Regions from separate parts of the Clostridium sp. SY8519 genome, predicted to be linked through region 2. Evidence: predicted binding sites of a transcription regulator. Region 2 holds the regulator's gene; the other holds the start of a gene.
What was found. Region 2 encodes HrcA, which represses chaperone genes, less so after heat shock. Its sites were predicted from a motif close to TGTTAGCACTCNNNNNNNNNGAGTGCTAACA; they were not measured.

Region 1: a site for HrcA is predicted at 3,317-3,347, ahead of CXIVA_RS01420 (co-chaperone GroES). Genes of this name have one in related genera too.

The regions. Positions count from the first base shown of each region.
Region 1 covers NC_015737.1:256,988-272,215, reverse strand. Annotated here, with positions in the region: gene CXIVA_RS01435 (sodium-translocating pyrophosphatase) at 1-865, shown strand, start outside; gene CXIVA_RS01430 (folylpolyglutamate synthase/dihydrofolate synthase family protein) at 1,016-2,341, shown strand; gene CXIVA_RS01425 (Cof-type HAD-IIB family hydrolase) at 2,372-3,151, shown strand; gene CXIVA_RS01420 (co-chaperone GroES) at 3,388-3,660, shown strand; gene groL (chaperonin GroEL) at 3,712-5,343, shown strand; gene CXIVA_RS01410 (DegV family protein) at 5,585-6,622, shown strand; gene CXIVA_RS01405 (PaaI family thioesterase) at 6,644-7,072, shown strand; gene CXIVA_RS01400 (adenylosuccinate synthase) at 7,226-8,506, shown strand; gene CXIVA_RS13990 (hypothetical protein) at 8,632-8,913, opposite strand; gene CXIVA_RS01390 (SEC-C metal-binding domain-containing protein) at 9,104-9,610, shown strand; gene thrS (threonine--tRNA ligase) at 9,675-11,633, shown strand; gene lgt (prolipoprotein diacylglyceryl transferase) at 11,636-12,514, shown strand; gene CXIVA_RS01375 (acetyl-CoA hydrolase/transferase C-terminal domain-containing protein) at 12,718-14,061, shown strand; gene mraZ (division/cell wall cluster transcriptional repressor MraZ) at 14,508-14,939, shown strand; gene rsmH (16S rRNA (cytosine(1402)-N(4))-methyltransferase RsmH) at 14,987-15,228, shown strand, end outside.
Region 2 covers NC_015737.1:2,360,686-2,375,913, forward strand. Annotated here, with positions in the region: gene CXIVA_RS10870 (DMT family transporter) at 1-32, opposite strand, end outside; gene holA (DNA polymerase III subunit delta) at 138-1,115, shown strand; gene rpsT (30S ribosomal protein S20) at 1,183-1,446, opposite strand; gene lepA (translation elongation factor 4) at 1,689-3,497, shown strand; gene hemW (radical SAM family heme chaperone HemW) at 3,513-4,718, shown strand; gene hrcA (heat-inducible transcriptional repressor HrcA) at 4,855-5,994, shown strand; gene grpE (nucleotide exchange factor GrpE) at 6,025-6,654, shown strand; gene dnaK (molecular chaperone DnaK) at 6,710-8,578, shown strand; gene dnaJ (molecular chaperone DnaJ) at 8,589-9,761, shown strand; gene prmA (50S ribosomal protein L11 methyltransferase) at 9,907-10,860, shown strand; gene CXIVA_RS10920 (16S rRNA (uracil(1498)-N(3))-methyltransferase) at 10,863-11,636, shown strand; gene CXIVA_RS10925 (cysteine desulfurase family protein) at 11,651-12,793, shown strand; gene thiI (tRNA uracil 4-sulfurtransferase ThiI) at 12,808-14,007, shown strand; gene CXIVA_RS10935 (HPr family phosphocarrier protein) at 14,095-14,328, opposite strand; gene mtaB (tRNA (N(6)-L-threonylcarbamoyladenosine(37)-C(2))-methylthiotransferase MtaB) at 14,455-15,228, shown strand, end outside.

The DNA.
Region 1 (15,228 bases), 730 kb from region 2:
CATCATCGTTGCTTATGCGTTTGCAGGCGTATACGGAATTGCCCTTGCGGCAGTCGGTATGCTGGCGACCACCGGCAACGTCGTTGCAGTAGATACCTACGGCCCGATTGCGGATAATGCCGGCGGTATCGCAGAGATGTCCGGACTGGATGAAAGCGTGCGTGACATTACGGATCAGCTGGATTCCATCGGCAACACAACAGCAGCCATCGGCAAGGGATTTGCCATCGGCTCCGCAGCGCTGACAGCGCTGTCCCTGTTTGTTACTTATTCCCAGGCTGTAAAACTGAGTGCCATTTCCATCCTTCAGCCTGCAGTTATTGTAGGTCTGTTCATCGGCGCAATGCTTCCGTTCCTGTTCTCTTCCATTACGATGGAAGCAGTGTCAAAGGCAGCATACAAGATGATTGAGGAAGTCCGCAGACAGTTCCATGCAGATAAGGGAATTCTGGAAGGCACCAGCAAACCGGATTACAAAAACTGCGTGGCAATTTCCACACAGGCTGCCTTAAAGCAGATGCTTCTGCCTGGTATCATTGCCATCGTGGTTCCGATTATTGTAGGCGTGCTTCTGGGCTCCGCGGCATTAGGCGGCCTTCTGGCAGGCGCTCTTGTTACCGGTGTAATGATGGCGATCTTTATGTCAAATGCAGGCGGTGCATGGGACAATGCCAAGAAATACATTGAAGCAGGAAACCATGGCGGAAAAGGCAGCGAGCCTCATAAAGCAGCTGTCGTTGGTGATACCGTCGGTGATCCGTTCAAGGATACCTCAGGCCCGTCCATCAACATCCTGATCAAACTTATGACAATTGTATCCCTGGTATTTACTCCACTGTTCGGAGCAGGGATCATTCATCTGTAAAATTATCCGAGCCGGTGCTTTTGCACCGGCTCTTTTTTATAAAATACTATGGAGAAAAAAATAATCTATGGTACACTGGGAGCAGAAAAGAACATTGTCGGACGTAAATTGTGAGAACAGACAGGCAGAACAACAGATGGGGTAAGACAGATGAATTACTGTGAAACAATGGAAGTATTGACGAAGATTCGGAAACAGAGAGGCAGCGTTCCGGGACTGGAAGGCGTCCGGGAACTGGCGCGCCGGCTGAAGGATCCCCAGGATCACATCGGCACCGTTCATATTGCCGGCACCAACGGCAAAGGATCCGTGGGGGCGGAGGTGGCCTCTGCGTTAAAGGAAGCGGGGTACCGTGTGGGCCGTTTTTCCTCACCGGCCGTTTTTGATTATCTGGAACAGTTTCAGATCAATGGAAACAACCTGGAAAAGGAGAAATTTGCGGCGGTAATGACAGAAGTGGAACACTGCTGCCGTGAAATGGAAGAAGAGGGGCTGCCGCATCCCACTGCGTTTGAAATGGAGACCGTGGCCGCCTGGATGATTTTTCTGCGGGAACACTGTGACTGCGCGGTGATTGAGAGCGGAATGGGCGGTACGCTGGATGCTACGAATATTGTGAAGCAGCCGCTGGTCAGTGTGATTACTTCCGTTTCCATGGATCACATGGGAATGCTGGGAGACTCACTGCAGGAAATTGCGGCAAACAAAGCCGGAATCATCAAAGCGGGCTGCCCGGTGGTGACGGTCCGGCAGCATCCGGACGCAATGGGAGTCATTGAACAGACTGCAAAGGAAAAAGGCTGTGAACTGACGGTGGCGGAACTGTCGGAAGCCGCCAATGTGATCGTGGACCGGGAGGGCTGTGCCTTTCAGTATCCGAAGGCCCGCAGCCGGCAGTATGATCTGCCTTTAAGCGGCACTTTTCAGGTGGAAAACGCGGTCTGCGCCATTGAGACCTTGAATGTTCTGAAACGCAGGCTGAGCGGCAGCATCTACCTGCTGAATGACGAGGTCATCCGCAAAGGACTGGAACAGGCCCGCTGCCCCGGCCGTCTGGAACGGATCGGGGAATATCCGGATTTCGTGCTGGACGGGGCCCATAACAGGGGCGCGGCCGCCCGGCTGCGGGAAACGCTGGACAGTGTACGGCGGCATGAGCCTTCGGTATATATTTTCGGTGTGCTGAAAGACAAGGAATACGAAGAAATCATTCGCATCATGTTTTCGAAAAAAGATCGGATTTATACCGTGACGCCGCAGAATGACCGGGGGCTGGACGGAGCGGTTCTGGCGGAGAAGATCCGGGCTGTCGGTTTTCAGGCGAACTACTGCCCGGACATGGATCAGGCGGTGGAACAGGCGGTGGAAGCCGCCGGAAGCACGGGCTGTGTGCTGGCCTTCGGATCCCTGAGTTATCTGCAGGACATCCGGGCGGCGTATCAGCGGTACGCGGAAAGAAATCGGGACCGAAAATAAACAGAAAGAAAAATCATACAGGGGAGAACTGTGGCAGCAATTTTTTTTGACATTGACGGAACCCTGCTGGACAGGGAACACAAAATCGAAGACAGTACAAGGGAAGGAATCCGGCAGGCCAAGGAAAACGGACATCAGGTATTCCTGAATTCCGGCAGGACCAAGGCCTATATTCATGATCCGAACCTTCTTTCTATGGAGTTTGACGGGATTCTGTGCGGGTGCGGGACCCATGTGATTTATCACGGGCAGGATATCGTTTATCATCAGTTAAGCCGGGAACTGGCGGAAAAAACCGTGGATATCTGCTACCGGCATGAGCTTCCGCTGATTATGGAGGGGCGGCACTGGCTTTATATGGATGAAGACATGATCTGCCGGGATCCCTACGGCGCATGGCTTTACCATAAGGAAGCGCCGATTATCCGTCCGATTCGCGGAAACAGTGCCGACTGGGAATGCCAGAAATTTTCCGCGGCAATCCGCGGCCTGAATTACCGGGAGGCAGCGGAAGAATTATCAGAAGATTATCACATCCTGGATCATGACGGCGCGGCTATGGAGCTGGTGCCGAAGGGATACAGCAAGGCAACCGCGATCCGCGCAGTCTGCCGGGCGGCAGGAATTGACCAGACGGAGACCTACAGCTTCGGCGACGGCGCCAATGATGTGGAGATGCTGCAGTACGCCCAATACGGAATTGCCATGGGCAACAGCCGGACACCGGCGCTGGAAGCAGCGGATTATATCACGGATGATATCCATGAGGCGGGGATCTATCATGCCCTGCAGCATTTTCAGCTGATCTGACATGCGGAAAGATTCCGGATGCAGCGCGGAGAGGAATAGAAGGAGAAAGAAAGAGAAAATAAGAGAAAACAGAAGAAAAATTCATATAAGAGCATAAAAAGCAGGAATATACCGTAATATGCAAAGTTGCTTCTCAATGGTAAAAAAACTAATATAGTCTCAGTTGGTTAGCACTCAGATAAAATGAGTGCTAACAAATCAAACCAGATCTTATTCGAAATAAGGAGGACAGCAGAATGAAGTTAGTACCTTTAGCTGACAGAGTGGTATTAAAACAGTTAGAAGCAGAAGAAAAGACCAAATCAGGCATTATCCTTACCGGTACAGCCCAGGAAAAACCCCAGGAAGCAGAAATCATCGCCGTGGGACCTGGAACCAAAGATGTGGAAATGCAGGTAAAGGCAGGAGATAAAGTAATTTATTCCAAATATGCAGGCAACGAAGTCAAACTGGAAGGGGAAGAGTACATCATTGTCCGCCAGGATGATATCCTTGCAGTCGTAGAGTAATGACAGACATATCTGATTTTTTTCTATATTTTTTTTCGGAGGTAATATACAATGGCAAAAGAGCTGAAATATGGAGCAGAAGCCAGAGCTGCACTGCAGGCTGGTGTAGATAAACTTGCAGATACCGTACGTGTCACCCTGGGACCGAAAGGCCGGAATGTGGTATTAGACAAACCCTATGGCACACCGGTGATTACAAACGACGGTGTCACAATCGCGAAAGACATCGAGCTGGAAGATAATTTCGAGAACATGGGCGCGCAGCTGGTAAAAGAAGCTTCCACAAAGACCAATGACGCAGCAGGCGACGGTACCACTACCGCAACTGTCCTGGCACAGGCAATGATCAAAGAAGGCATGAAAAACCTGGAAGCAGGCGCAAATCCCATCGTAATGCGCCGCGGCATGAAAAAGGCAACAGAAGTTGCGGTAAAAGCCATCAAAGAGATGAGCCAGCACGTAAACGGCAAAGATCATATCGCAAAAGTTGCATCGATTTCTGCCGGTGACCAAAACGTGGGCAATATGGTTGCAGACGCTATGGAGCAGGTAACCAATGACGGCGTTATTACAATTGAAGAGTCCAAAACCATGCAGACCGAGCTGGATCTGGTAAAAGGTATGCAGTTTGACCGTGGTTATATTTCCGCATATATGGCAACAGACATGGATAAAATGGAGGCAAATCTGGAAGATCCCTACATCCTGATCACAGACAAGAAGATCTCCAACATCCAGGATCTGCTTCCTCTTCTGGAGCAGATTGTCCAGGCCGGCAAGAAACTCCTGATCATTGCGGAGGATATTGAAGGCGAAGCACTGACCACTCTGATTGTCAACAGACTCCGGGGCACCCTGACCGTTGTAGGCGTAAAGGCACCGGGCTATGGCGACAGAAGAAAAGCGATGCTGCAGGATATCGCAATCCTGACCGGCGGTACGGTAATCTCCGAAGAAGTAGGCCTTGATTTAAAAGAAGCTACCATCGACATGCTGGGCAGCGCAAAATCCGTAAAAGTGAAAAAAGAAGAAACTGTCATTGTTGACGGCGCAGGCGACAAAGATGCCATTCAGGCAAGAATCGCCCAGATCCGCGGCGAGCTGGAAGAGACCACCTCTGATTTCGATAAGGAAAAACTGCAGGAGCGTCTGGCAAAACTGGCCGGCGGCGTAGCAGTCATCCGTGTGGGCGCAGCAACTGAGGCAGAGATGAAAGAGAGCAAATACCGGATGGAAGATGCTCTGGCAGCCACAAGAGCAGCGGTAGAAGAAGGCATTATCGCCGGCGGCGGATCTGCCTACATTCATGCAAGCAAGAAAGTTGCGGAACTGGTAGACACACTGGAAGGTGATGAGAAGACCGGCGCGAAAGTAGTATGCAAGGCGCTGGAAGCTCCGCTGTACTACATTGCGGCAAATGCAGGCCTGGAAGGCGCTGTAATTATTAACAAAGTAAAAGAATCCAAACCGGGAATCGGATTCGACGCAGCTGCGGAAGAATACGTGGACATGATCGAAGCAGGTATTCTGGATCCGGTTAAGGTAACAAGAACAGCTCTGCAGAATGCTACAAGCGTAGCATCCACGCTTCTGACGACAGAGTCTGTCGTAGCAAACATTCCGGAACCGGCTCCGGCTATGCCGGCCGGCGGTGCAGGCGCAGGCGGCATGGGAATGATGTAATGCATCCGCTGTCCGCTGAATGAGATACGAAAAACCCCGAATCTGCCCTTTGAGGATTGCATCCTCAGGGGACAGATCCGGGGTTTTCCTGTGCCGGGAAGGGCGTGCGGAAGGGTGAAGTCTGGCTTGTATCTTACAAATATTTATGTTAGTATCTTTTGTGTATGCCTGCAGACAGGGATACACAGAAGGAATTGATGCGAAACTGCTTCGCACACTTACGAAGGAAACAGGTGGTTTTTTGAGTAAAATAGCGATTTTGACAGACAGCAACAGCGGCATTACACAGGCAGAAGCCGGCAGACTTGGCGTTACGGTGATGCCTATGCCCTTTTTTATTAACGGGGAGCTTTTCCTGGAGGATATTACGCTGACACAGGAGCAATTCTATGAACGGCTCACCGAAGGCGCGGACATTCATACATCCGCACCATCGCCCGCAGACTTTACGGATACCTGGGACAAACTGCTGGAGACCCACGATGAGGTGATCTGCATTCCCATGTCTTCCGGGCTGTCCAGTACCTGCTCGACGGCAACTATGCTGGCACAGGACTATGACGGAAAGGTGTTTGTGGTGGACAATCAGCGGATTTCCGTGACCCAGCGCCAGTCGGTTCTGGATGCCCTGATGCTTGCGAAAGCAGGCAAAAGCGGGCAGGAAATCTATGACGCCCTGATGGAAAACAAGATGGAATCCAGTATCTATATTATGTTAGATACGCTGCAGTACCTGAAGAAGGGCGGCCGCATTACGCCGGCGGCAGCTGCGCTGGGGACTCTGCTCCGGCTGAAACCGGTCCTGCAGATTCAGGGAGAGAAGCTGGACGCTTTCGCCAAGGCCAGAACGGTGAAACAGGCGAAAAGCATTATGATCCGTCAGATCCAGGACGACTGCAGAGACCGATTCGGCTCGGCAGACGGGACAGGCATCCATATTTCCATGTCCTATACCCATGATCTGGATGCGGCGCTGAAGTTCAAGGAAGAAGTACAGCAGGTATTCCCCAATCATGAGATTGTCATGCAGCCGCTGTCTTTAAGCATTTCCTGCCATATCGGACCCGGCTCACTGGCGGTTACGGCCACGAAGGCAATTCCGCTGGATTCCAGAACACAGAAAAAACTGGACAAAGCAGACAAAAAAGAAACCGAAGAAAAAGAAAAAGCAGCCAAACGGGTAGAGCGCGCGGAAAAGCGTGTGGAAAAAGCCGCGGAAAACATGAAAAAAGCGGAAGAAGAGATGAAAGCCGCCCGGGAAGCCGCAGGACAGAAGTAATAAAGGAAACAGGTAATCAAATTGAATTTTGACAAATTAATGAAGGAGCGTGTAGAAAACAACGCCTTTATCCGTCTGGTGGGGATGAAGCTTACGAAGGCATCCGAAGGGTATGCCAGGGGTGAGCTGGAGCTGGATCCCTCCCGCCACGGAAATCCCATCGGTTCCACCCATGGGGGCGTACTGTTTTCCATGTGCGATACCATTGCAGGCACGGCTGCCACGACACGGGGCTATCGGGTGACCACATTGTCCGGAACCATCAACTATCTGAATCCGGCCATGAACTGCCGCAAGTTAATCGGAGAAGCCCGGGAAATCAAAAGCGGGAAAAAAACCGGTGTATATGAAGTGGTACTTACCAATGAAAATGACAAAATCATAGCCTTTGCCACATTCACGTTTTTTCATCTGTCGGTTCTTGAAGACAAGGAACTGCTGGCAGAATAAGGCATTCGGCGTAAACCGGAAGCAAATCATGACGGCCGGCAGTACAGACACAGATCTTTTCCGCCGCGGGAAAACGTGAGAAGAAAAGGTTGTTATTTACAGACAGCAGTGTAATCACACGAAGCTCGAGAAGCAAAAAGGAGGAACTTTTTAATGGTTAAAGCAGTGGTAGGCGCGAACTGGGGAGACGAAGGAAAAGGCAAGATCACAGACATGCTTGCGGAAAAAGCGGATATTATTATCCGTTTTCAGGGCGGTGCCAATGCGGGACATACAATTGTCAACGAATACGGTAAATTTGCCCTGCATACACTTCCTTCCGGGTGTTTTTATTCTCACACAACCAGCATCATCGGCAATGGTGTAGCGCTGGATATTGAAAAACTGATCGGAGAACTGGATGATATCGTCAGCCGCGGTGTGCCGAAACCGAGAATCCTGGTTTCTGACCGGGCACAGGTGGTAATGCCCTATCATGTCCTGTTTGATCAGTATGAAGAGGAACGTCTGGGCGGCAAGTCCTTCGGATCCACAAAGTCCGGAATTGCCCCGTTTTATTCCGATAAATACGCGAAAATCGGATTCCAGGTATGCGAACTGTTTGATGACGATCTGATCCGGGAAAAGGCGCAGACCGTATGTGACAGAAAGAATGTCCTCCTGGAGCATCTGTACCACAAACCGCTGCTGACCGTGGACGGCATCGTGGAAACCTGTAAAAAATACCGTGAGATGATCGCGCCCTATGTCTGCGATGTGTCTTCTTATCTTGCACAGGCCAGAAAAGAAGGAAAAGAGATTCTTCTGGAAGGCCAGCTGGGCACGATGAAAGATCCGGATCACGGCATCTATCCCATGGTGACATCCTCATCCACACTGGCAGCCTACGGCGCCATCGGAGCCGGTATCCCGCCTTACGAAATCAAGCAGATTATTACGGTATGCAAGGCATACTCCAGCGCAGTAGGCGGCGGGGACTTTGTCAGCGAGATTTTCGGTGACGAAGCAGAGGAACTGAGACGCCGCGGCGGTGACGGCGGAGAATATGGCGCCACAACCGGAAGACCCAGACGTATGGGATGGTTTGACTGCGTGGCAAGCAAATACGGCTGCCGCCTGCAGGGCGCTACGGATGTGGCGTTTACCGTACTGGATGTGCTGGGATATCTGGACGAGATCCCGGTGTGCGTCGCCTATGAAATTGATGGCGAAGAGACCACAGAGTTTCCCAACACACCACGCCTGAACCGGGCAAAACCGGTCTACAAAAAGCTTCCCGGATGGAAATGTGACATTACCGGTATCCGGAAATACGAAGATCTTCCGGAGAACTGCCGCAATTATATCGAGTTTATCGAAGAGCAGATCGGATTCCCGATCACCATGGTATCCAACGGCCCGGGCCGTGAGGATATTATTTACCGCAATAAATAATACAGATACAGAGCCGGAGATTTTTCGGATGTATGAAAAAACTGCCGTCCGGGCCGGAATTTTCCGGCCCGGGCGGCAGTCTGCGCAATTGGCCAAAGGGATCCAGACGCTGGGGAGAAGGTGTGTCAGTCAGAGGAGTTCCTGTCTTCTGACGGGGGCAGTTCGTTTTTGGGCGTTTTTTTGGGATCTGCCGGCAGTTCCGGACGGTCACTGCGTCCGGACAGAAGCCGGTAGATAAACGTATAGGCCCAGAGCAGTACCGGGACCACAATCAGGGCCACAAGGGACAGACAGAAGAGGGGAAAGGTGTTCGGGCTGCCGGCGACGGCCAGGATGATTGTGGCGGCAAAAAGGCCGATAATGAGGACGAGGCCCAGAATGGCCAGGATTCGTTTCACTGTTTTCAATAGTTCTTACCTCCGTTTGTTCTATTGTTTCTGATTTGCATCCCCTTGTCAAGAAGAGAGTGCCGGCGAAAACGGCCGGGGACACGGGAGAGGGAGTTACAGGATTGAAAAATAAAAAAAAGTGCGGTATACTGTTTGCTGTGTAACTGCAGAACAGCAGAACTGAAACCAAACACAAAGGAGAACCTCTATGGGATTATTACAGGAGTGGCAGGCAATTGCCTTTAATGAGAAAGCAGATAGAACAGCGCTTCAGGATTTCTGGAACCGTTATTTCCAGCTGGAGAAGGGTGTATATGAAAAGCTTCTGTCCAATCCGGATGAGATTGTAGAAGGAACGGTAAAAGAGCTGGCAGATCGTTTTGACCTGGATGTGATGGCGATGGTAGGGTTCCTGGACGGCATTGACGAGAGTCTGAAGACGCCCAATGACCTGGAAGACCTGACGGAAGATTCCCGGGTCAGCCTGGAATTTGACAAGGAAAAACTTTATAAAAATATGGTAGATGCCAAAGCAGACTGGCTGTATGAACTGCCGCAGTGGAAGGAGATCTTTTCTGAGGAAAAGCGTTCCGAACTGTATCGGGAGCAGAAACAGGCAGGCATCATCCGCAAGGCGCCGAAAGTATACCCAAATGATCCGTGTCCCTGCGGCAGCGGTAAAAAATACAAAAAATGCTGCGGCAGAAACAAGTGAATTCGGCGGCAGAGCTGACATGCGACAGGCGTTTGTGTGCTTGCGCATCGTGAAGGAGAATACTATGAAAATTACATTAAAAGATGGTTCGGTAAAAGAATACGACAGCCCCAGAAGTGTCTATGAAATTGCCCGTGATATCAGTGAAGGCCTGGCCAGAAATGCCTGCGCGGGAGAAATCAACGGCGAAGTGGCGGATCTGCGTACCGTGATCAGCGAAGACGCTTCCCTGAATATTCTGACCGCTGCGGATCCGGAAGGCTTACGTACGGTTCGGCATACCGCTTCCCATGTTCTGGCCGAAGCTGTGAAGCGTCTTTTCCCGGAAGCCAAGCTGGCGATCGGACCGGCGATTGACGAGGGCTTTTATTATGATTTTGACGCGGAACCCTTTTCCAGAGAGGATCTGGACCGCCTGGAAAAAGAAATGAAAAAAATCATCAAAGAGGGGCATGAACTGAAGCGGTTCACTCTGCCGCGGGCAGAAGCCATTAAATTCATGCAGGACAGAAATGAACCCTACAAAGTGGAACTGATCCAGGATCTGCCGGAAGACGCGGAAATTTCTTTCTACGATCAGGACGGATTCGTAGATCTGTGCGCCGGACCGCATCTGATGCGGACCAAAGGCATCAAAGCCTTCAAACTGACCTCTTCCTCCATGGCGTACTGGCGGGGAGATTCGGACCGGGCCCAGCTGCAGCGTATTTACGGCACTGCATTTAATAAGAAAGAGGAGCTGAATGCGTACCTGGAAGACCTGGCGGACCGCCGCAACAGAGATCACAATAAGCTGGGACGCGAGATGGAGCTGTTTACCACAGTGGATGTGATCGGTCAGGGGCTCCCGCTGATGCTCCCGAACGGAACCAAGGTCATCATGAAGCTGCAGCGCTGGATTGAAGATCTGGAAGACCGGGAATGGGGCTATGTCAGAACGAAAACCCCGCTGATGGCCAAAAATGACCTGTATCGGATTTCCGGACACTGGGATCATTACCTGGAAGACATGTTCATTCTGGGCGATCCGCAGGACAAGGATGTTATGGCTCTCCGTCCCATGACCTGCCCGTTCCAGTATTATGTATATAAAAACACACAGAAATCTTACCGGGATCTTCCGTACCGCATGGGAGAGACTTCCACCCTGTTCCGGAAGGAAGATTCCGGAGAGATGCACGGCCTGACCAGAGTCCGTCAGTTTACGATTTCCGAAGGACATAACATTATCCGCCCGGATCAGACGGAGGAAGAGCTGAGCAACTGTCTGAATCTGGCAAATTACGTATTAAAGACCCTGGGTCTGCAGGATGATGTGACCTATCGGCTTTCCAAATGGGATCCGTCAAATAGGGAAAAATATCTGGGCGATGAGGAATACTGGGAAAAATCCCAGGGAGCGCTCCGCCGGATTCTGGTAGAAAATGATCTGCCCTTTACAGAGGCAGAAGGAGAAGCCGCGTTCTATGGCCCGAAGATTGATATTCAGGCAAAGAATGTCTACGGCAAAGAAGATACCATGATCACCATTCAGTTAGACTGTGCGATTGCCGAAAATTTCGACATGTACTTTATCGATCAGAGCGGTGAGAAAGTCCGCCCGTATGTCATCCACAGAACCTCTCTGGGATGTTATGAGCGTACTCTGGCCTGGCTGATTGAGAAGTATGCCGGCATGTTCCCGACCTGGCTCTGCCCGGAACAGGTGCGCGTGCTGTCTATTTCGGAAAAATACGCAGATTATGCCCGTCAGGTATGCGAAGAACTGAAAAAGAACGGGATCGATGCCACAGCGGATAACCGTTCCGAGAAGATCGGATTCAAGATCCGGGAAGCCCGCCTGAAACGCATTCCGTATATGCTGGTAGTGGGACAGCAGGAAGCAGAGAACGGCACCGTGTCTGTGCGCAGCCGCTATGCCGGAGATGAGGGCGTAAAGCCTCTGCAGGAATTCATTGACGCAATCTGCCGGGAGATCCGCACCAAGGAAATCCGTCGGATTGAAGTAAAGGATGAAAAATAGGCATGGATTACAGGATTATTTTTCCTCATCTGCACCTGTATCTGCGGCATGTGCCGAAAAGTATCCATGTATTCGGGTTTGAAATCGCCCTGTATGGAATCGTCATCGCCACCGGCATGGTGCTTGCCACGCTGCTGGTGATGGCGGTGGCCCGCCGGACGGGACAGACACCGGATGACTACCTGAATCTGGCCATCCTGGGCATTATCATTTCCGTGATCTGTGCCCGGCTGTATTACGTGGCTTTTTCCTGGGATCTCTATAAGGATCATCCGCTGTCGATTCTGAATATCCGTCAGGGCGGCCTGGCGATATACGGAGGCGTAATCGGGGCAGTGTTTTCTGCCTGGCTGTATGCGCGGATCAAAAAGTTGAATATGCGGCTGGTATTTGATACGGCGGTTCTCGGCCTGGTCCTTGGACAGATCATCGGCCGCTGGGGCAATTTCTTCAATCGGGAAGCCTTCGGCGGCTATACCGACGGACTCCTGGCCATGCGCCTGCCGGTCAGCGCAGTGCGGGCTTCGGATATCAGTTCGGCGCTGGCGGAACATCAGATGACTATTGACGGCATACAGTACATCCAGGTGCACCCCACCTTTCTCTATGAGTCATTGTGGAACCTGGCACTGCTGATTCTGTTGCTGCTCTGGACCAGACATAAAAAATTCAACGGAGAAGTGTTCTGCCTGTACCTGGTGGGATACGGCATCGGCCGCGCCTGGATTGAAGGGCTGCGTACAGACCAGCTCCTGATACCGGGAACTTCGCTGGCTGTGTCTCAGGTGCTTTCCGTGATTCTGGCGGCGCTTGGCGTGCTTTTGCTGCTGATCGGCCGCCGGGTGCACAGAAGACAGAAAACGGCCGGAACGCAGAGCTGATAAACAGAAAGACGGAAAACAGCCGGACGCAGAGCTGAAAAATTTGAAATGCATAAGAACTGCTGCAGTTGACAGCAGTTCTTTTTTGAAAAAATATATTATATATCTTGCAAAATCATATTCCATATTCCGAAAGCAGATGGTATAATACACCTGACTGAATGCGAAACTGAAATGTCTGAAACAGACAGAAAGGAATAGGAATGAGCGTTTTTGACGAATATAAGCAGAAACTTGTCACCCCGGAAGAAGCGGTAAAACTTGTAAAAGACGGAGACTGGGTGGATTACAGTCAGACCTGTTCTTTCCCGGAAGCCCTGGATGCGGCGCTGGCAGCGAGGAAAGAGGAACTGCGGGATGTCAAGATCCGCAGCGCCATTGCGATGAAGCCGGTGCAGGTGGCGGAATGTGATCCGGAGCACCGGGCGTTTACTTACAATGCCTGGCATTGTTCCGGGTTGGACCGCAAATATGTGGATCAGGGACTGGCCTTTTACAATCCGATGCTGTTCCGCTACAACGGCACCTATTATAAGAAGGGACTGGCTCCGGTGAATGTGGCCATGATCACTGTGACGCCAATGGATGACCACGGATATTTCAGCTATGGACTGACCAACTGCTGTATGCAGGAGATGCTGGATGCGGCAGATCATATTATTCTGGAAGTAAATGAGACGATGCCCCGAATTTTCGGCATGGAAGGGGATCATATCCACATTTCCGAAGTGGATTATGTGGTGGAAAACAATCATCCGATCGGCACGGCTCCGGGCGGCGAAGCCAGTGAGATTGACCGGGCCATTGCGGCAAATATTTTCCCCTACCTGTATGACGGGATCACGCTGCAGATCGGGATCGGCGGTATGCCGAACGCGCTGGGCGGACTGATCGCGGAATCGGATCTGAAAGACCTGGGCATGCACACCGAACTCATGAGCGACGGCTATCTGAAACTGTATCAGGCAGGGAAGATCACAAATAAGAAGAAAAAGATCAACCGGGGCAAGGGCGTGTTCTCTATCTGCAACGGTTCCCGGGAACTGTATGATTTCCTGGATAACAATATTGACATCATGTCCGCCCCCATGTCCTATGTGAACAGTCCAGCAACCATCAAAGCGCTGGATGACTTTGTTTCCATCAACGGATGCATCGCCATGGACCTGTATGGACAGGTATGCTCCGAAACAGCGGGAACCCGTCACATCAGCGGTACCGGCGGACAGCTTGATTTTGTAACCGGCGCCTGTGAAGCGGACCATGGCCAGGCGTTCCTGGCGATGCCTTCCACCCATACTGACAAGCAGGGGGTGGTGCATTCCAATATTATCCCGAAATTCACCGGTGGTGACGTGATTACCACACCCCGGACACAGACCATGTTTATGGCCACGGAATATGGTGTGGTGAACCTGATGGGAATCCCCACCTGGGAGCGGGCAGAACGTGTGATTTCCATTGCCCATCCGGATTTCCGGGATGAGCTGATCCGGGAGGCGGAGAAACAGAAAATCTGGCGGCCTTCCAACAAGCGCGGATTGTAAAAAACAAAAAAGAAAAATCACTTTGATATCATTTCCCGTGAAAAGCATATCCGGGAGCGGTACAGGCCGCTCCCGGATATGCTTTTTTTAATTTCAGGGGAAAATCTGCAAAATCCCCCCACCTTCCTCCACACAGGGCGGACAAATTGTTAAGAATTCCGTACAAAATGTTACAAAAATTACAGCTTGTGGTATGGAAAGCCTGAAAAGCTGCGGGCTACAGTCCGGATACATTCGTGTCAGAAAAATGGCAAACCGTTGAAAATCGGGCATTTTTTTCGATTTTCTTAAGAGAAAAAGACATTGCTTTTTCAGGGGATTCGGGGTAGAATTGTTACAAAAGTGGTTTGAAGTGGTGCCGAAGGGTGGAAAGTGGATAAAGTGGATAAAATTGTGCATAACTTTCACCCGCATCAGCCGTACGCTCCGGAAAGAAGGTGATCTCGATGTTTATGGGACAATACAATCATACCATTGATCCCAAAGGCCGTCTGATCGTGCCGGCGAAATTTCGGGATCAGCTGGGTGACGAGTTTGTGATGACCAAAGGTCTGGATCACTGCCTTTATGTCTATCCCATGAGTGAGTGGGAACAGATTGAGGAACATTTCAACGAGATCATAACCACGGGAAAAGAAGCCCGCAAATTTTCCAGATTTTTCTTCGCGGGAGCCGCTTCCTGTGAAGTGGACAAGCAGGGAAGAGTCCTGATTCCGGGCGTCCTGCGGGAGTTTGCCGGACTGAAGAAAGACACCGTGCTGGCCGGAGTCCGCAACAGGATTGAGATCTGGGATGCGGACCGCTGGATGGCAGAGAACGAATACGAAGATATGGATGAGATTGCGGAGCATATGGCGGAACTGGGACTCGGAATTTAACCGACGGCCGCGGCATCCGCGGCTGTTTTGGCATAGAAGGACACAGGATGGAATTTCAACACAAATCGGTATTGCTGGAAGAATGTATGGAGTGGCTGCTGACAGACCCGGACGGCATATATGTGGACGGGACGCTGGGCGGTGCCGGTCACAGTTATGAGATCTGCCGCAGAATTTCCGAACGGGGCAGACTGATCGGCATTGATCAGGACGCAGACGCGATCCGCGCCGCCACACAGCGCCTGGAACCTTTCCGGGATAAGGTGCGGATCATCCGCAGCAATTATCA
Region 2 (15,228 bases):
GCACAGAGAATCAGTGCAGGGGTTTTTGCCATAATCGAAGTTTTTGTATTCATGGCAAATATAGTAGCATGATTTTCCGTGAGAAGCAACGGCTGCCGCGGTTGACAGGCAGGAATCCGACTTGTTAGAATATTTTTATGAAGCAGATAAATACAGATATTAAAAATCAAACCTTTCAAAATCTTTACCTGATTTTCGGGGAAGAACGCTATCTGGCGGTGCAGACCAAAGAAAATCTGATCCGTGCGCTGACCGATCCGCAGGATACGATGAATTATACGGTGATGGAGGGAAAGCGCACAGACCCCGGAGAATTGATCGAACTGGCCAGAACGCTGCCCTTTTTCGCGGAACGCAGGGTGATTCTTGTGGAAGACAGCGGTTTCTTTCGCTCTTCCCAGGAACGTCTGGTGAATTTCCTCCCGGAACTTCCGGAAAGTACGGTTCTGATATTTGCGGAATCGGAAGTGGACAAACGCGGCAAATTATATAAATATATCCAGAAACACGGACATGCGGCAGAATGCGGCAGACAGAAAACAGAGACACTGGTGCTCTGGGTCGGGCAGAAGCTGAAGGCGGAACACAAGAAGATCACCCGCAGTGTGATGGAACTGTTCCTGTCCCGCACCGGGGATGATATGAATGTAATCGCGAACGAACTGGAAAAACTGCTGGCATATACCATGGACCGGACGGTGATATCCGCGGAAGATGTGGAAGCGGTCTGCGGCAGTCAGGTGCAGGGAAAGATATTTGCCATGATTGACGCGATTGCAGAACGGAATCAGCAGAAGGCGCTTCGCTATTATCAGGATCTGGTGATGCTCCGGGAACCGCCCATGCGGATCCTGGCACTGATTACACGGCAGTTCCATATTCTGGAACAGCTGAAAAGCATGCAGGAAAAGGGGGTTCCACGGCAGCAGGCGGCATCCCGGTTAAAGATTCCGCCCTTTGCGGTGAAAAAAAATCTCGGACAGGCGTCGAAATTTACCGCAGACAGACTGCGGAAGGCCTTTGCCGACTGTATCCGTACCGACGAGGAAATAAAAAGCGGCAGACAAAACGACCGCCTGGCGGTGGAACTGCTGATCATCAGGTACAGCGCGTAAATAAAAGCATAAAAAAACAGCTGGATGACGGTTCCAGCTGTTTTTGCGATCTGTTTTACGCCGTATATTAATTCATGCCGTTTACTAACTTGCTTAAACGGGAAACTTTTCTTGCAGCGTTGTTTTTGTGGTAGATTCCTTTGCCGGCTGCCTTGCTGATTACAGAAGTAGCGGCAAGTAATGCTGCGGATGCAGCTTCTTTGTCATTAGCTGCGACAGCTGCTTCCACTTTCTTGATAGCAGTCTTAACAGAAGAGCGGATTGCTTTGTTGCGCTCTGTCTTGGTAGCTGTTACAAGAATTCTCTTTTTCGCTGATTTGATGTTAGCCATTCGTTACACCTCCCATACTGAGTTGTTCTTAGCGTTCATCAGTACAGACACGGAAGCACTGACGAAATCATGCTTATTTATGATAGAAGATCAGATGATGTTTGTCAATAAAAAAATAATTTTTTTTCGATATTTTCCCGCCGGGAGGCCGGTTACAGATTAGACAAATAATTCCTGACTATGCTATACTTTGTTTCGCAGATATTATCAGCCTCTGGAGAGGCTGTACAGGAGGAAATAAATTGATCGATCAGAGTAAAATCAGAAATTTTTGCATCATAGCCCATATAGATCATGGGAAATCCACCCTTGCTGACCGTATCATAGAAATGACGGGCACACTGACCGAACGGGAGATGACCTCACAGGTTCTGGACAATATGGAACTGGAGCAGGAACGGGGCATCACCATCAAATCCCAGGCGGTTCGGATTATTTATAAAGCGGATGACGGCGAGGAATATATCTTTAACCTGATAGACACGCCGGGGCATGTGGACTTCAATTATGAGGTGTCCCGCAGCCTGGCAGCCTGCGACGGAGCGATTCTGGTGGTGGACGCCGCCCAGGGCGTGGAGGCGCAGACCCTGGCCAATGTATATCTGGCCATTGATCACGATCTGGATGTCATGCCGGTGATCAACAAGATTGATCTGCCCAGCGCGGATCCGGACCGGGTCATTGAGGAAATCGAGGACGTGATCGGCATCGAAGCCCAGGATGCGCCCCGTATTTCTGCAAAAACAGGAGAAAACGTGCATCAGGTGCTGGAACAGATCGTTCAGAAGATTCCCGCGCCCACAGGAGATCCCAAGGCGCCCCTGCAGGCACTGATATTTGACTCGGTATATGATTCCTATAAAGGGGTGATCGTATTCTGCAGGATCAAGGAAGGATCTGTGAAAGTGGGAACCCGGATCCGCATGATGGCAACCGGTGCTGAGGCCGACGTAGTGGAAGTGGGATATTTTGGCGCCGGCCGCTATATTCCCTGTGATGAACTGAGCGCCGGCATGGTCGGTTATCTGACTGCCAGCATAAAGAATGTACGGGATACACGGGTCGGAGATACCGTGACGGATCGGGAACGTCCCTGCAGGGAGCCGCTGCCGGGATATAAAAAAGTGACACCCATGGTGTACTGCGGTGTGTATCCGGCAGACGGAGCCAAGTATCCGGATCTGCGGGACGCACTGGAAAAACTGCAGCTGAATGACGCGGCCCTGCAGTTTGAGCCGGAGACTTCGGCAGCGCTGGGATTCGGCTTCCGCTGCGGGTTCCTGGGTCTGCTGCATCTGGATATTATTCAGGAACGGCTGGAACGGGAATACGATCTGGATCTGGTTACCACAGCCCCCAGCGTTATTTACCGGGTGCACAAGACCGACGGAACCATGCTGGAGATCACAAATCCTTCCAACTTACCGGATCCTTCGGAAGTGGAATACATGGAAGAACCGGTGGTAGACGCGGAAATCATGGTAACCAGCGAATATATCGGCAGCATTATGGATCTGTGCCAGGAACGCCGGGGCGAATACATCAGCATGGAATATATTGAAGAGAGCCGCGCGGTTCTGAAGTACGTGCTGCCGCTGAATGAAATCATCTATGATTTCTTTGACGCGCTGAAATCCCGTTCCAGAGGATATGCTTCCTTTGATTATGAAATGAAGGGATACGTAAGGTCAGAACTGGTAAAACTGGACATCCTGATCAACCGGGAGGAAGTGGACGCCCTTTCCTTTATTGTATTCAAAGGCAGCGCGTATGACCGGGGACGGAAGATCTGCGAAAAATTAAAAGAAGAGATTCCGCGCCATCTGTTTGAAATACCGATTCAGGCGGCAGTGGGCGGCAAAGTAATTGCAAGGGAAACGGTCAAGGCGATGCGCAAGGATGTGCTTGCGAAGTGCTACGGCGGTGATATTTCCCGAAAGAGAAAACTGCTGGAAAAACAAAAAGAAGGCAAGAAACGCATGCGCCAGATCGGCAGCGTGGAAATTCCACAGAAGGCATTTATGAGCGTTCTGAAGCTGGATGATAAATAGAAAAGAGAAGAAACCATGAAACAGGCAGAATTGTATCTACACATTCCCTTTTGCGTAAGGAAGTGTGAATACTGCGATTTTCTGTCCGCTGCGCCGAAAGATTTCGCTGAAACAGAAGCTTATCTTTCGGCGCTTCTTCACGAAGCAGAAGAAAAGGCGGAAGATCTTGCGGATTATGAAATCATCAGTATATTTATTGGCGGAGGCACGCCGTCCATTTTAAGACCCCGGCAGATACAGCGGCTGATGGAAGGACTGTACCGGTGGTACCGGATCCGGGAAGACGCGGAAATCACGATGGAATGCAATCCAGGAACGGTGGACAGGGAAAAATTGAAGATCATGAAAGCTTCCGGCATCAACCGGATCAGCTTCGGCCTTCAGTCCTGCAGCAGAGAAGAACTGCAGCTTCTGGGCAGAATCCACACCTTTGAAGAGTTCCTGGACGGTTATCAGACGGCGCGTCAGACAGGATTTTCCAATATCAATGTGGACCTGATGTTCGGCCTGCCCAATCAGTCGCTGAAGACGTATAAGGACACGCTGCAGAAAGTGATTGCCCTGGAACCGGAACATATCTCCGCATACGGTCTGATCATTGAAGAAGGCACGCCGTTTTACCAGCGTTATGAAGAAGATGAACGGGCGCGGCAGCGCGGCGAGGAGCCGCGGGAGCTTCCCTCTGAGGAAACGGAGCGGCTGATGTATCTGCGTACTGCGGAGATTTTACGGCATGCCGGGTATCAGCGCTATGAAATATCCAATTACGCAAAAAAGGGGATGGAATGCCGCCACAACATGGGATACTGGACCGGTGTGGAATATCTGGGCCTGGGGCTGGGTGCCTCTTCCATGATGAAGGTGCATCTCCGGCACCGCAGCGGCGAGCTGACCCGTCCGGATCCGGTTTGGAGATTCCGGACGAACTCGGATCTTTCTTCATATATAAAAGGAGATTTTCACGCGGAATCCGAGACTGCGCTCAGCCTGAAGGAGCAGATGGAGGAATACGCTTTTCTCGGCCTTCGCCTGACGAAGGGGATCAGCAAGGCCGAATTCGGCAAACGCTTTCACAGGCCCTTTGACTCGGTTTACCGGGATACGGTTCGGAAAGCACAGAAAGAAGGCCTGCTGGCAGAAGAGGGAGACCGGGTGCGCCTGACTCCTGCGGGGATTGATATCAGTAATTATGTGCTCAGTCAGTTCCTGCTGGATTCCTGAACGGCAGCCGCGGCACATTTTTTATTATTTTCAGAATTTTTCCGAAAAAAATCTTCCGAATGCTTGACAAAGGATTAGGGTGGTAGTATATTAGCCTCAGAAGCGATTAGCACTCCAGACTAATGAGTGCTAACAAATGAGAAACGAAGGAAGAGGCACGAACGAGATGGATGCACTGGATGAAAGAAAAACAAAAATCCTGAATGCCATCATAAGGACCTATCTGGATACCGGGGAACCGGTCGGATCCAGAACCATATCCAAGATGACGGACCTGAATCTGAGTTCAGCGACGATCCGCAATGAGATGTCTGATCTGGAGGAGCTGGGATACATTCTGCAGCCCCACACATCGGCAGGACGGATTCCTTCGGATCAGGGCTATCGCTTCTATGTGGACAACCTGATGAAAGACAAAGATCAGGAAATCTCCGATATGAAGGATTTCGTTATCGAGCATACAGAAAAAATGGAAAAAGTGCTGAAAGAAGCGGTGAAGCTCCTGGCGGCAAATACCAATTATGCGACAATGATATCCACACCGGCGGTGACGGGCAGCAAGCTGAAATTTATCCAGCTGTCCAATGTGGACCAGAATCATGTGCTGGCGACCATTGTGCTGGACGGGAACCTGGTAAAGAACAAGATGATCAAAGTCAGCGAATCCCTGGATCAGGAGACCATGCTGAAACTGAACATCCTGCTGAATTCCAGCTTAAACGGACTGACACTGGATCAGATTAATCTGGGTACGATTACCCGTCTGAAAGAGCAGGCCGGCAGCCACAGCAGCATGATTTCGGATGTGCTGGACGCGGTTGCCAACGCGATCCAGCCGGATGAAGACCTGGAGGTTTATACCAGCGGGGCCAAGAACATCTTCCGCTATCCGGAGCTGAGTGATTCCCACAAGGCCTATGAGCTGATTTCGGCCCTGGAGGACAAGACCGGACTGAAGAATTTTCTCGCGGACAAGGCTTCCGAACAGTCGGACTCGGATGAGATACAGGTTTATATCGGCAGTGAGAATGAGATGGAAGAGATGGAAGACTGCAGCGTCGTGACAGCAAATTATGACCTGGGCGGCGGCCTGCGGGGAACCATCGGAATCGTCGGTCCGAAGCGTATGGATTACGGGAAAGTGGTTCAAAGCATGAAGATCATCAAGCAGCAGCTGGATGATCTGTATCCGGAACGAAAGAACAAAAAACTGGAAATCGCCATCCGGCAGGATTTTTTTAACGCGCTGACGACAGAAAAAGAGTCGGATGATTAGCAGAAAATAAAGCGAGAAAGGAGTGCGACCATGGAAGACAACAAGACAACGAAGGCTGATCTTGACCAGGAAGAACTCAAACATAAAGCAGAAGATTCCCAGGCGGAAGATTCAGTGAAGAAAACAGAAGAACCGGAACAGGAGCCGGCGGAGGCAGCAGAGCAGGCATCCGCAGAAGGTGAGAAGCTGGACGACGGATTCTTTAAAAAGAAAAAGAAAAAAGACAAAAAAGACGAGCAGATCGAAGAACTGACCGATCGTCTGAAACGCCAGATGGCGGAATTTGACAATTTCCGGAAACGCACCGAAAAGGAAAAAACACAGATGTTTGAAATCGGGGCAAAGGATATTATTGAGCGTATCCTTCCGGTAGTGGACAACTTTGAGCGGGGACTGGCAGCAGTATCCGAAGAAGACAAAGACAGTCCGATTGTACAGGGCATGGAGCAGATTTACAAACAGCTGGTAACCAGCCTGGAAGAAGCAGGCGTTACCGTCATCGAAGCAGAGGGACAGACCTTTGACCCGAACCTTCACAATGCAGTGATGCATGTGGATGACGATGCCTTTGGTGAGAATGTTGTGGCAGAGGAGTTCCAGAAAGGGTATAAATACCGGAATTCTATCGTACGGCACAGCATGGTGAAAGTTGCAAACTAACTGTATTTGAATATAGATTGAGAAAAGCAGGAAACAATTTCAGGAGGATAATACGATGAGCAAGATTATAGGTATTGATTTAGGTACTACAAACAGCTGCGTAGCAGTTATGGAAGGCGGACAGCCGGTAGTAATCGCCAACACAGAGGGCGCAAGAACCACACCGTCCATTGTCGCCTTTACCAAAAACGGCGAGCGTCTGGTAGGCGAGCCGGCAAAACGTCAGGCAGTAACAAATGCCGAAAAGACAATTTCATCCATCAAACGTGAGATGGGTACCGATTACAAAAAGGAAATCGACGGAAAGAAATATACACCGCAGGAAATCTCCGCAATGATTCTTCAGAAGCTGAAAGCAGACGCAGAGAACTACCTGGGTGAGAAAGTGACAGAAGCGGTTATCACTGTGCCTGCATATTTCAATGACGCGCAGCGTCAGGCAACCAAGGACGCAGGCAAGATTGCCGGTCTGGATGTAAAACGTATCATCAACGAGCCTACCGCAGCAGCACTGGCTTACGGACTGGACAACGAAAAAGAACAGAAAATCATGGTATACGACTTAGGCGGCGGTACTTTTGATGTTTCCATCATCGAAATCGGTGACGGCGTCATCGAAGTTCTGTCCACTTCCGGCGACAACCGTCTGGGCGGCGACGACTTCGATAACAAGATCACACAGTGGCTCCTTACCGAATTCAAGAATCAGGAAGGCGTGGATCTGTCCACAGATAAGATGGCGCTTCAGAGACTGAAAGAAGCAGCTGAGAAGGCAAAGAAAGAGCTTTCTTCCGCTACCACTACCAACATCAACCTTCCGTTCATTACAGCTACAGCAGACGGCCCGAAACATCTGGATATGAATCTGACCAGAGCGAAATTTGATGAACTGACCCATGACCTGGTGGAGAGAACTTCCGTACCGGTTCAGAACGCTTTAAGAGATGCCGGAATCACAGCTGCCGACCTGGGACAGGTACTGTTAGTCGGCGGTTCCACACGTATCCCGGCGGTACAGGATAAAGTAAAAGCACTGACCGGCAAAGAACCCAGCAAGAACTTAAACCCGGACGAGTGTGTGGCAATCGGCGCTTCCATTCAGGGCGGCAAGCTGGCCGGAGATGCCGGTGCCGGCGATATCCTTCTGCTGGATGTTACACCGCTGTCTCTGTCCATCGAAACCATGGGCGGCATCGCGACCACACTGATTGAGCGGAATACCACCATTCCTACCAGAAAGAGCCAGATCTTCTCCACTGCGGCAGACAACCAGACTGCAGTAGATATCAACGTGGTGCAGGGCGAGCGTAAGTTTGCCAAAGACAATAAATCCCTCGGCCAGTTCCGTCTGGATGGAATCCCGCCGGCACGCCGCGGCGTTCCGCAGATCGAGGTAACCTTTGATATTGATGCCAACGGTATCGTTAATGTATCCGCTAAGGACCTGGGTACCGGAAAAGAGCAGCATATCACCATTACCGCAGGTTCCAACATGTCGGAAGAAGATATCAACAAAGCCGTGCAGGAAGCTGCTCAGTTCGAGGCAGAAGATAACAAACGGAAAGAGGCAATTGACGCAAGAAATGACGCGGATGCCTTTGTATTCCAGACAGAGAAAGCCCTGGAAGAAGTGGGTGCCAATGTATCCGACGCAGATAAAGCTCCGGTACAGGCAGACCTGGATGCATTAAAGAAGATTCTGGAGGAGCATCCGGATGCAAGCCAGATGACGGATGCGCAGGTAGACGAGCTGAAAGCTGCAAAAGAGAAACTGATGAACAGCGCGCAGACCGTATTCACCAAGATGTATGAGCAGCAGGCACAGGCACAGCAGGGCGCTGCAGGCGCTGATGCCGGCGCACAGCAGCAGAGCACCGGCGGATCCGACGATGATGTAGTAGACGCTGATTATAAAGAGGTATAAGAAATAGCATATGGCAGAACAAAAACGCGATTATTATGAGGTCCTCGGAGTAGACCGAAGCGCGGACGATGCCACGATAAAAAAAGCTTACAGAAAATTGGCGAAAAAGTATCACCCGGATGCAAATCCGGGTGATGCTGAAGCTGAGAAAAAGTTTAAAGAAGCATCGGAAGCATATGCTGTTCTGAGTGACAGCGAAAAGAGAAGACAGTATGACCAGTTCGGCCATGCGGCATTTGAAGGCGGCGCCGGCGGTGGCGGCGGCTTTGATTTCTCCGGAATGGATATGGGAGATATCTTCGGAGATATTTTCGGCGAATTCTTCGGAGGGGGCAGAGCCTCCCGCTCCGCAGGCAGTCAGCCCATGAAAGGCGCCAATCTGCGTGCCAGGGTACGGATTTCCTTTGAGGAAGCCGTATTCGGCTGCGACCGGGAACTGGAGATCACATTGAAAGACGAATGTGAATCCTGCCACGGCACCGGCGCAAAGGCAGGCACTTCACCGGTTACCTGTTCCAAGTGCGGCGGCAAGGGGAAGATTGTCTTTTCCCAGCAGTCGTTATTCGGCATGGTACAGAATGTATCCACCTGCCCGGACTGTAACGGTACCGGAAAAGTAATTAAAGAAAAGTGCCCGGATTGTCACGGAAGCGGCTATATCGCCTCCCGCAAAAAGATCAAAGTCACCATTCCGCCCGGAATTGACAACGGGCAGAGCGTGCGGATCCGCGGAAAGGGAGAGCCTGGTGTAAACGGCGGTCCCCGGGGAGATCTTCTTGTGGAGGTCTCAGTAGGATCCCATCCTTTCCTGCAGCGTTCCGGTATGGATCTGTTTTCCACCGCGCCCATCACCTTTGCCCAGGCGGCACTTGGCGGTGATGTCAGAATCAGCACAATTGACGGTGATGTGATTTATACGGTAAAAGCCGGCACACAGACCGATACCAGAATCCGGCTGAAGGGGAAAGGGGTTCCTTCTCTGAGAAATTCCAGCACCCGGGGCGATCACTATGTGACGCTGATCATTCAGACACCATCCCATCTGAGCACGGAAGCCAAAGAGGCGCTGCGCAGATTTGACGAGCTGACGGATGGTTCTCTCGGAGAACAGGAAAGTTCACCCGAACCCCATCACAAAGGAAAAAATAGAAAAAAAGGATTTTTCAATAAAAAAGAAGATTAGTACAGGGGAACCGCTGGTTGCAGCGGTTCTTTTGCTGTGTGACTGCGGGACAGAGCCTGTACTGGGTAATGACAGAAGAAAACAGTTATGATACAATTGCGTCGGATCAAATCAGGTTTCGGATCAGGCAAAGCGGAGGTTCACCATGAAGTGGGAAAAATACAGAATCAAGACAACGACACAGGCAGAGGATTTTGTCAGCAGCATGCTGGCAGACTGCGGCATCGCAGGCGTGGAGATCGAGGATAACACCCCTCTGACCGAGCAGGAAACTGCCCGGATGTTTATCGATATTCCGCCGGAACTTCCGCAGGATGACGGAACCAGCTATCTGACGTTTTACCTGGAGGCAGACGGCGACCATACGGAACTGCTGGACAGGATCCGGCAGGAACTGGAAGATCTGCGGGATGTGGTTGCGATCGGCGACGGGACGATCACGGTAAGCCAGACCGAAGATCAGGACTGGGCCAATAACTGGAAACAGTTCTTTCACTCCTTCTATGTGGGGGATATTTTTATCCGCCCCACTTGGGAAACAGAAGAGCCAAAGCAGGAGGTAAAGACCGTGATTGAAATCGATCCGGGCATCTCCTTCGGAACAGGCAAACACGAAACCACACAGCTGTGCATCCGGGAACTGGACCGTTATGTGCGGCCGGACAGCCGGGTGCTGGATTTAGGCTGCGGCAGCGGCATTCTTTCCATTGTGGCGCTGAAACTTGGCGCAGCCCATGTCCACGGCACAGATATTGATGAAGACTGTATCCGATCCACCTATGATAATTTTGCCGTTAATCATCTGACCAAAGAACAGGGAACCTTTGAAGTGGGCAACCTGATCACGGACAAAGAGCTGCAGCAGCGGCTGGGACAGGAATCCTATGATATCGTTGTGGCCAATATACTGGCAGATGTACTGATTCCCATGGCGCCCTATCTTCCGGCCTGCCTGAAGCCCCAGGGCATTCTGATCTGTTCCGGAATCATTGATTTTAAGGAGAATGCCGTAAAAGAAGCAGTGGAAGCCGCGGGCCTTCGGGTGGTCCGGGTCGGACATCAGGGAGAATGGGTGTCTGTCACTGCGGTAAAGGAGTAGCTATGCAGCAGTTTTTTGTAGATGATTGTCAGATCGGCAGAGAATATGTTACGATAACCGGACCGGATGTGCGGTATATGCGTGCGGTGCTTCGGATGAAACCGGGGGAAAAGATCCGGGTCAGCAGCGCTTCCGGAAGAAACCTGCTCTGTGCAGTCAGCGAAATCTCCGATGCGTTTGTACAGGCGGATATTATTGACGGAAATGCGCCGGATACAGAACTTCCTTCCAGAATCACCCTGTTCCAGGCCATCCCCAAAGGCGACCGCATGGAATATGTGATTCAGAAGGCGGTGGAACTGGGGGTTTCCAGGATTGTGCCGGTGGCAATGAAGTACTGTGTGGTACGCCTGGACGCGAAAAAAGCGGCGAACAAACAGAAACGCTGGCAAAGCATTGCCCTCAGTGCGGCACGGCAGTCCAAACGAAGCGTGATCCCTCAGGTCTGTCCGGTGATGACGCTGGAGGAAGCGCTGGCAGAGGGAAAGCGTATGGACCTAAGAATTGTACCCTATGAAAATGCCAGAGGCATGCAGAGTACTGCGCAAGTCCTGCCGAAAATCTGCCCGGGACAGGACATTGCGGTTTATATTGGGCCGGAAGGCGGTTTTGCCGAGGAGGAAATCGAAGCGCTGCGTCCCGGCGCGGAAGTGATTTCCCTGGGCAGAAGAATTCTACGCACCGACACAGCGGCTGTTACCGTTATGTCATTTTTGAGCCTCCGGCTGGAATATGCGCTGGAACAGCAGAATCATACAGAAAGTATGCAGGAATAAGAATGGAAATATATTTGGATAATTCAGCAACGACCAGATGCGATGCAGAAGTAACGGATCTGATCGTCAAACTGCTGACAGAAGATTACGGAAATCCGTCTTCCCTTCACAGAAAAGGCATCGAGGCGGAAAATCATGTAAAAAAAGCGGCGTCCAGAATTGCGAAGACGCTGCACTGCAAAGAAAAGGAAATTATATTCACTTCCGGCGGAACAGAGTCAAACAATCTGGCACTGATCGGGACCGCAAGGGCGAATCAGCGGAAGGGAAAACATATCATCACGACGGCCATCGAACACCCTTCGGTCCGCAATGCCTGCGAACATTTGAAAGAAGAGGGATTCCGCGTAACCTATATCCAGCCGGACGCATCCGGAACGGTGGCGCCGGAGGCTGTGGCGGCAGCGGTATGTGAGGATACGATTCTGGTTTCGGTGATGCTTGTGAACAATGAAATGGGCGCCCTGGAGCCGGTGGCGGATATCGCGGCGGCGGTCAAAGGCAAGAATCCGGAAGTGCTGATGCATGTGGATGCGATACAGGCCTACGGCAAGATCCGCATCCATCCGAAACAGATGGGCATCGACCTTTTGTCGGTCAGCGGACATAAGATCCACGGACCGAAGGGGATCGGTTTTCTTTATGTGAAAGAAGGAACAAAGATCCGACCGATCTGTTACGGCGGAGGCCAGCAGAAAGGTATGCGTTCCGGCACTCTGAACGTGCCGGGAATTGCCGGCATGGGGCTGGCAGCGGAGCTTTCTTACCGGAATCTGGAGGAAAAAATCCGGGCAATGTATGCGCTGCGCAGCGATTTTATGGAACAGATGAAGGAGATTCCGGATGTGGTGCTTAACAGTCCCGAAGGAACCGACTGCGCCCCCCAGATTGTAAATATCAGTTTTCCGGGAGTCCGCAGCGAGGTGATGCTGCATGCCCTGGAAGACCGGGGAATCTATGTTTCATCCGGAAGCGCCTGCGCTTCCAACCATCCGGGAGAGGGAAGCACACTGATGAAGCTCGGAAAACCGAAAGAAATCACGGACTCTGCGCTGCGCTTCAGCTTTTCGTTTTCCACCAGCAGAGAAGAACTGGACCGGACGGTGCAGGCGATTCGTGAACTGGCTCCGGTACTCAGAAAATTTATACGTCGATAAGGAGAAGATATCGCATGGTATTTCGACAGTTTTTAATTAAATACGGTGAAATCGGCATCAAAGGGAAAAACCGCCGCAATTTTGAAGAAGCGCTGATGAATCAGATCCGGTTCGCGCTGCGCCGCATCGAGGGCGAATTCCGGGTAACGAGAGAACAGGGGCGGATTTATGTCTATGCACCGGAATCCTATGATTATGAAGATGCGGTGACAGCACTGACACATGTGTTTGGCATTGTAGGCATCTGCCCCATGTTCCAGGTAGAGGATCAGGGATTTGACCAGCTGGTGCAGGATGTATTTCACTATCTGGATACGGTGCATCCGGAGCAGGGGCATACCTTTAAAGTGAATGCCAGACGGGCAAGAAAAGATTATCCCCTTAACTCCCAGCAGATCAATATGGATCTGGGAGAAAAAATCCTGGAGCATCGTCCGGATCTGAAGGTGGATGTGCATCATCCGGATATTATGCTGACGGTGGAAGTCCGCGAAAAAATAAATATTTACTCAAAAATCATTCCGGGTCCGGGCGGAATGCCGGTGGGAACCAACGGCAGCGCCATGCTGCTTCTGTCCGGCGGAATCGACAGCCCGGTGGCCGGCTATATGATTGCGAAACGGGGAGTATCCATTGATGCCACCTACTTCCACGCGCCGCCGTACACCAGTGACCGGGCGAAACAGAAAGTAGTGGATCTGGCCCGTATCATTTCCAGATACTGCGGACCGATTCGTCTGCACGTGGTAAATTTCACAGATATCCAGCTGGCAATTTATCAAAAATGCCCCCATGATGAACTGACGATTATTATGCGGCGGTATATGATGCGGATTGCCGAGCATTTTGCCGAAAAACAGGGGAACCTGGGACTGATCACAGGGGAAAGCATCGGACAGGTGGCGAGTCAGACCATGCAGTCTCTGGCGGCTACCAATGATGTATGCACCATGCCGGTGTACCGGCCGCTGATTGGTTTTGATAAAAGCGAAATCGTCCGTGTGGCGGAAAAAATTGACACCTACGAAACGTCGATTTTGCCCTTTGAGGACTGCTGTACCATTTTTGTCGCAAAACATCCGGTTACCAAGCCGAATCTGAATATTATTCGCCGTTCGGAACAGAAGCTTGCGGGAACCATTGAAGCGCTTGTGCAGCAGGCCATTGACACCACACAGGTGATACGGATTGAACCGGAAGAGTATCAGGCATAAAAAAAACGGGCTGTGATCAGAAGTTTTGAAAACAGCCCGTTACTTTTTCGCTTGTGATGAATTCCCCCGGATACAGCGGATCCGCAGTCAGACGATGAATGGTTTCAGCTCTTCCATGGCTTTGGCGAGCTCGTCACCGGATGCGTGGATCGTCAGTTTGATCGGTTTGGAAAGATCAAGACTGAAGATTCCCATAATCGACTTGGCATCAATTACATAACGTCCGGATACCAGGTCAAAGTCAAAGGGAAAAGCAGTTACGATATTCACAAAGCTTTTTACTTTTTCGATTGAATTTAAGAATACATTCACGCTGTCCACTCGAAGTACCTCCCTGTTGATATTAAGTCACAAAAACTATATTTATATAGTATACATTATTGTGAAAAATGTCAATCAAGAGCAGGGTATTTCTGTCAAAAAACATAGAATCAGAAAGGGTTAGGCATGAAAACAGCCGCGTTACATAATTTGGGATGCAAAGTGAATTCCTACGAAACAGATGCCATGCAGCAGCTGCTGGAAGAAGCGGGATATCAGATTGTTCCGTTTCACGAACGGGCAGACGTCTATGTGATTAACACCTGCTCGGTCACAAATGTGGCAGATCATAAATCCAGACAGATGATCCATCGGGCAAAAAAACAGAACCCGGAAGCGGCGGTGGTGGCTGCCGGCTGTTATGTCCAGACTTCGCCGGGGCAGATGCGGGAAGATTTGGCGGTGGATATTATTCTGGGCAACAACAGAAAAAACGATCTGATCCGGCTGCTGGATGAGTATTTTTCCGAACATTCCCGCCGGGAAGAGACAGAAGCCGGGGAGATGGCGCTGGAAGACCTGGTGGATATCAACAGCGGGCTGCAGCCTTATGAGGACCTGAAAGTCTCCGGACCGAAAGAGCACACCCGTGCCTTTGTCAAAATCCAGGACGGATGCAATCAGTTCTGCAGCTACTGCATCATTCCCTACGCAAGGGGAAGAATCCGCAGCCGTTCGGTGGAGAGTGTCATAGCCGAAGTGCAGGGACTGGCAGAACAGGGGATTCAGGAAGTGGTGCTTACGGGGATACATATCAGTTCCTATGGAAAGGACAGTTCGGATACCCTTTTGCATCTGATTCAGGAAGTGCACGGGATTGCCGGAATCCGGCGGATCCGCCTGGGATCGCTGGAACCACGCCTGATCACGGAAGAGTTTGCCCGGTCCCTTGCCGCGCTG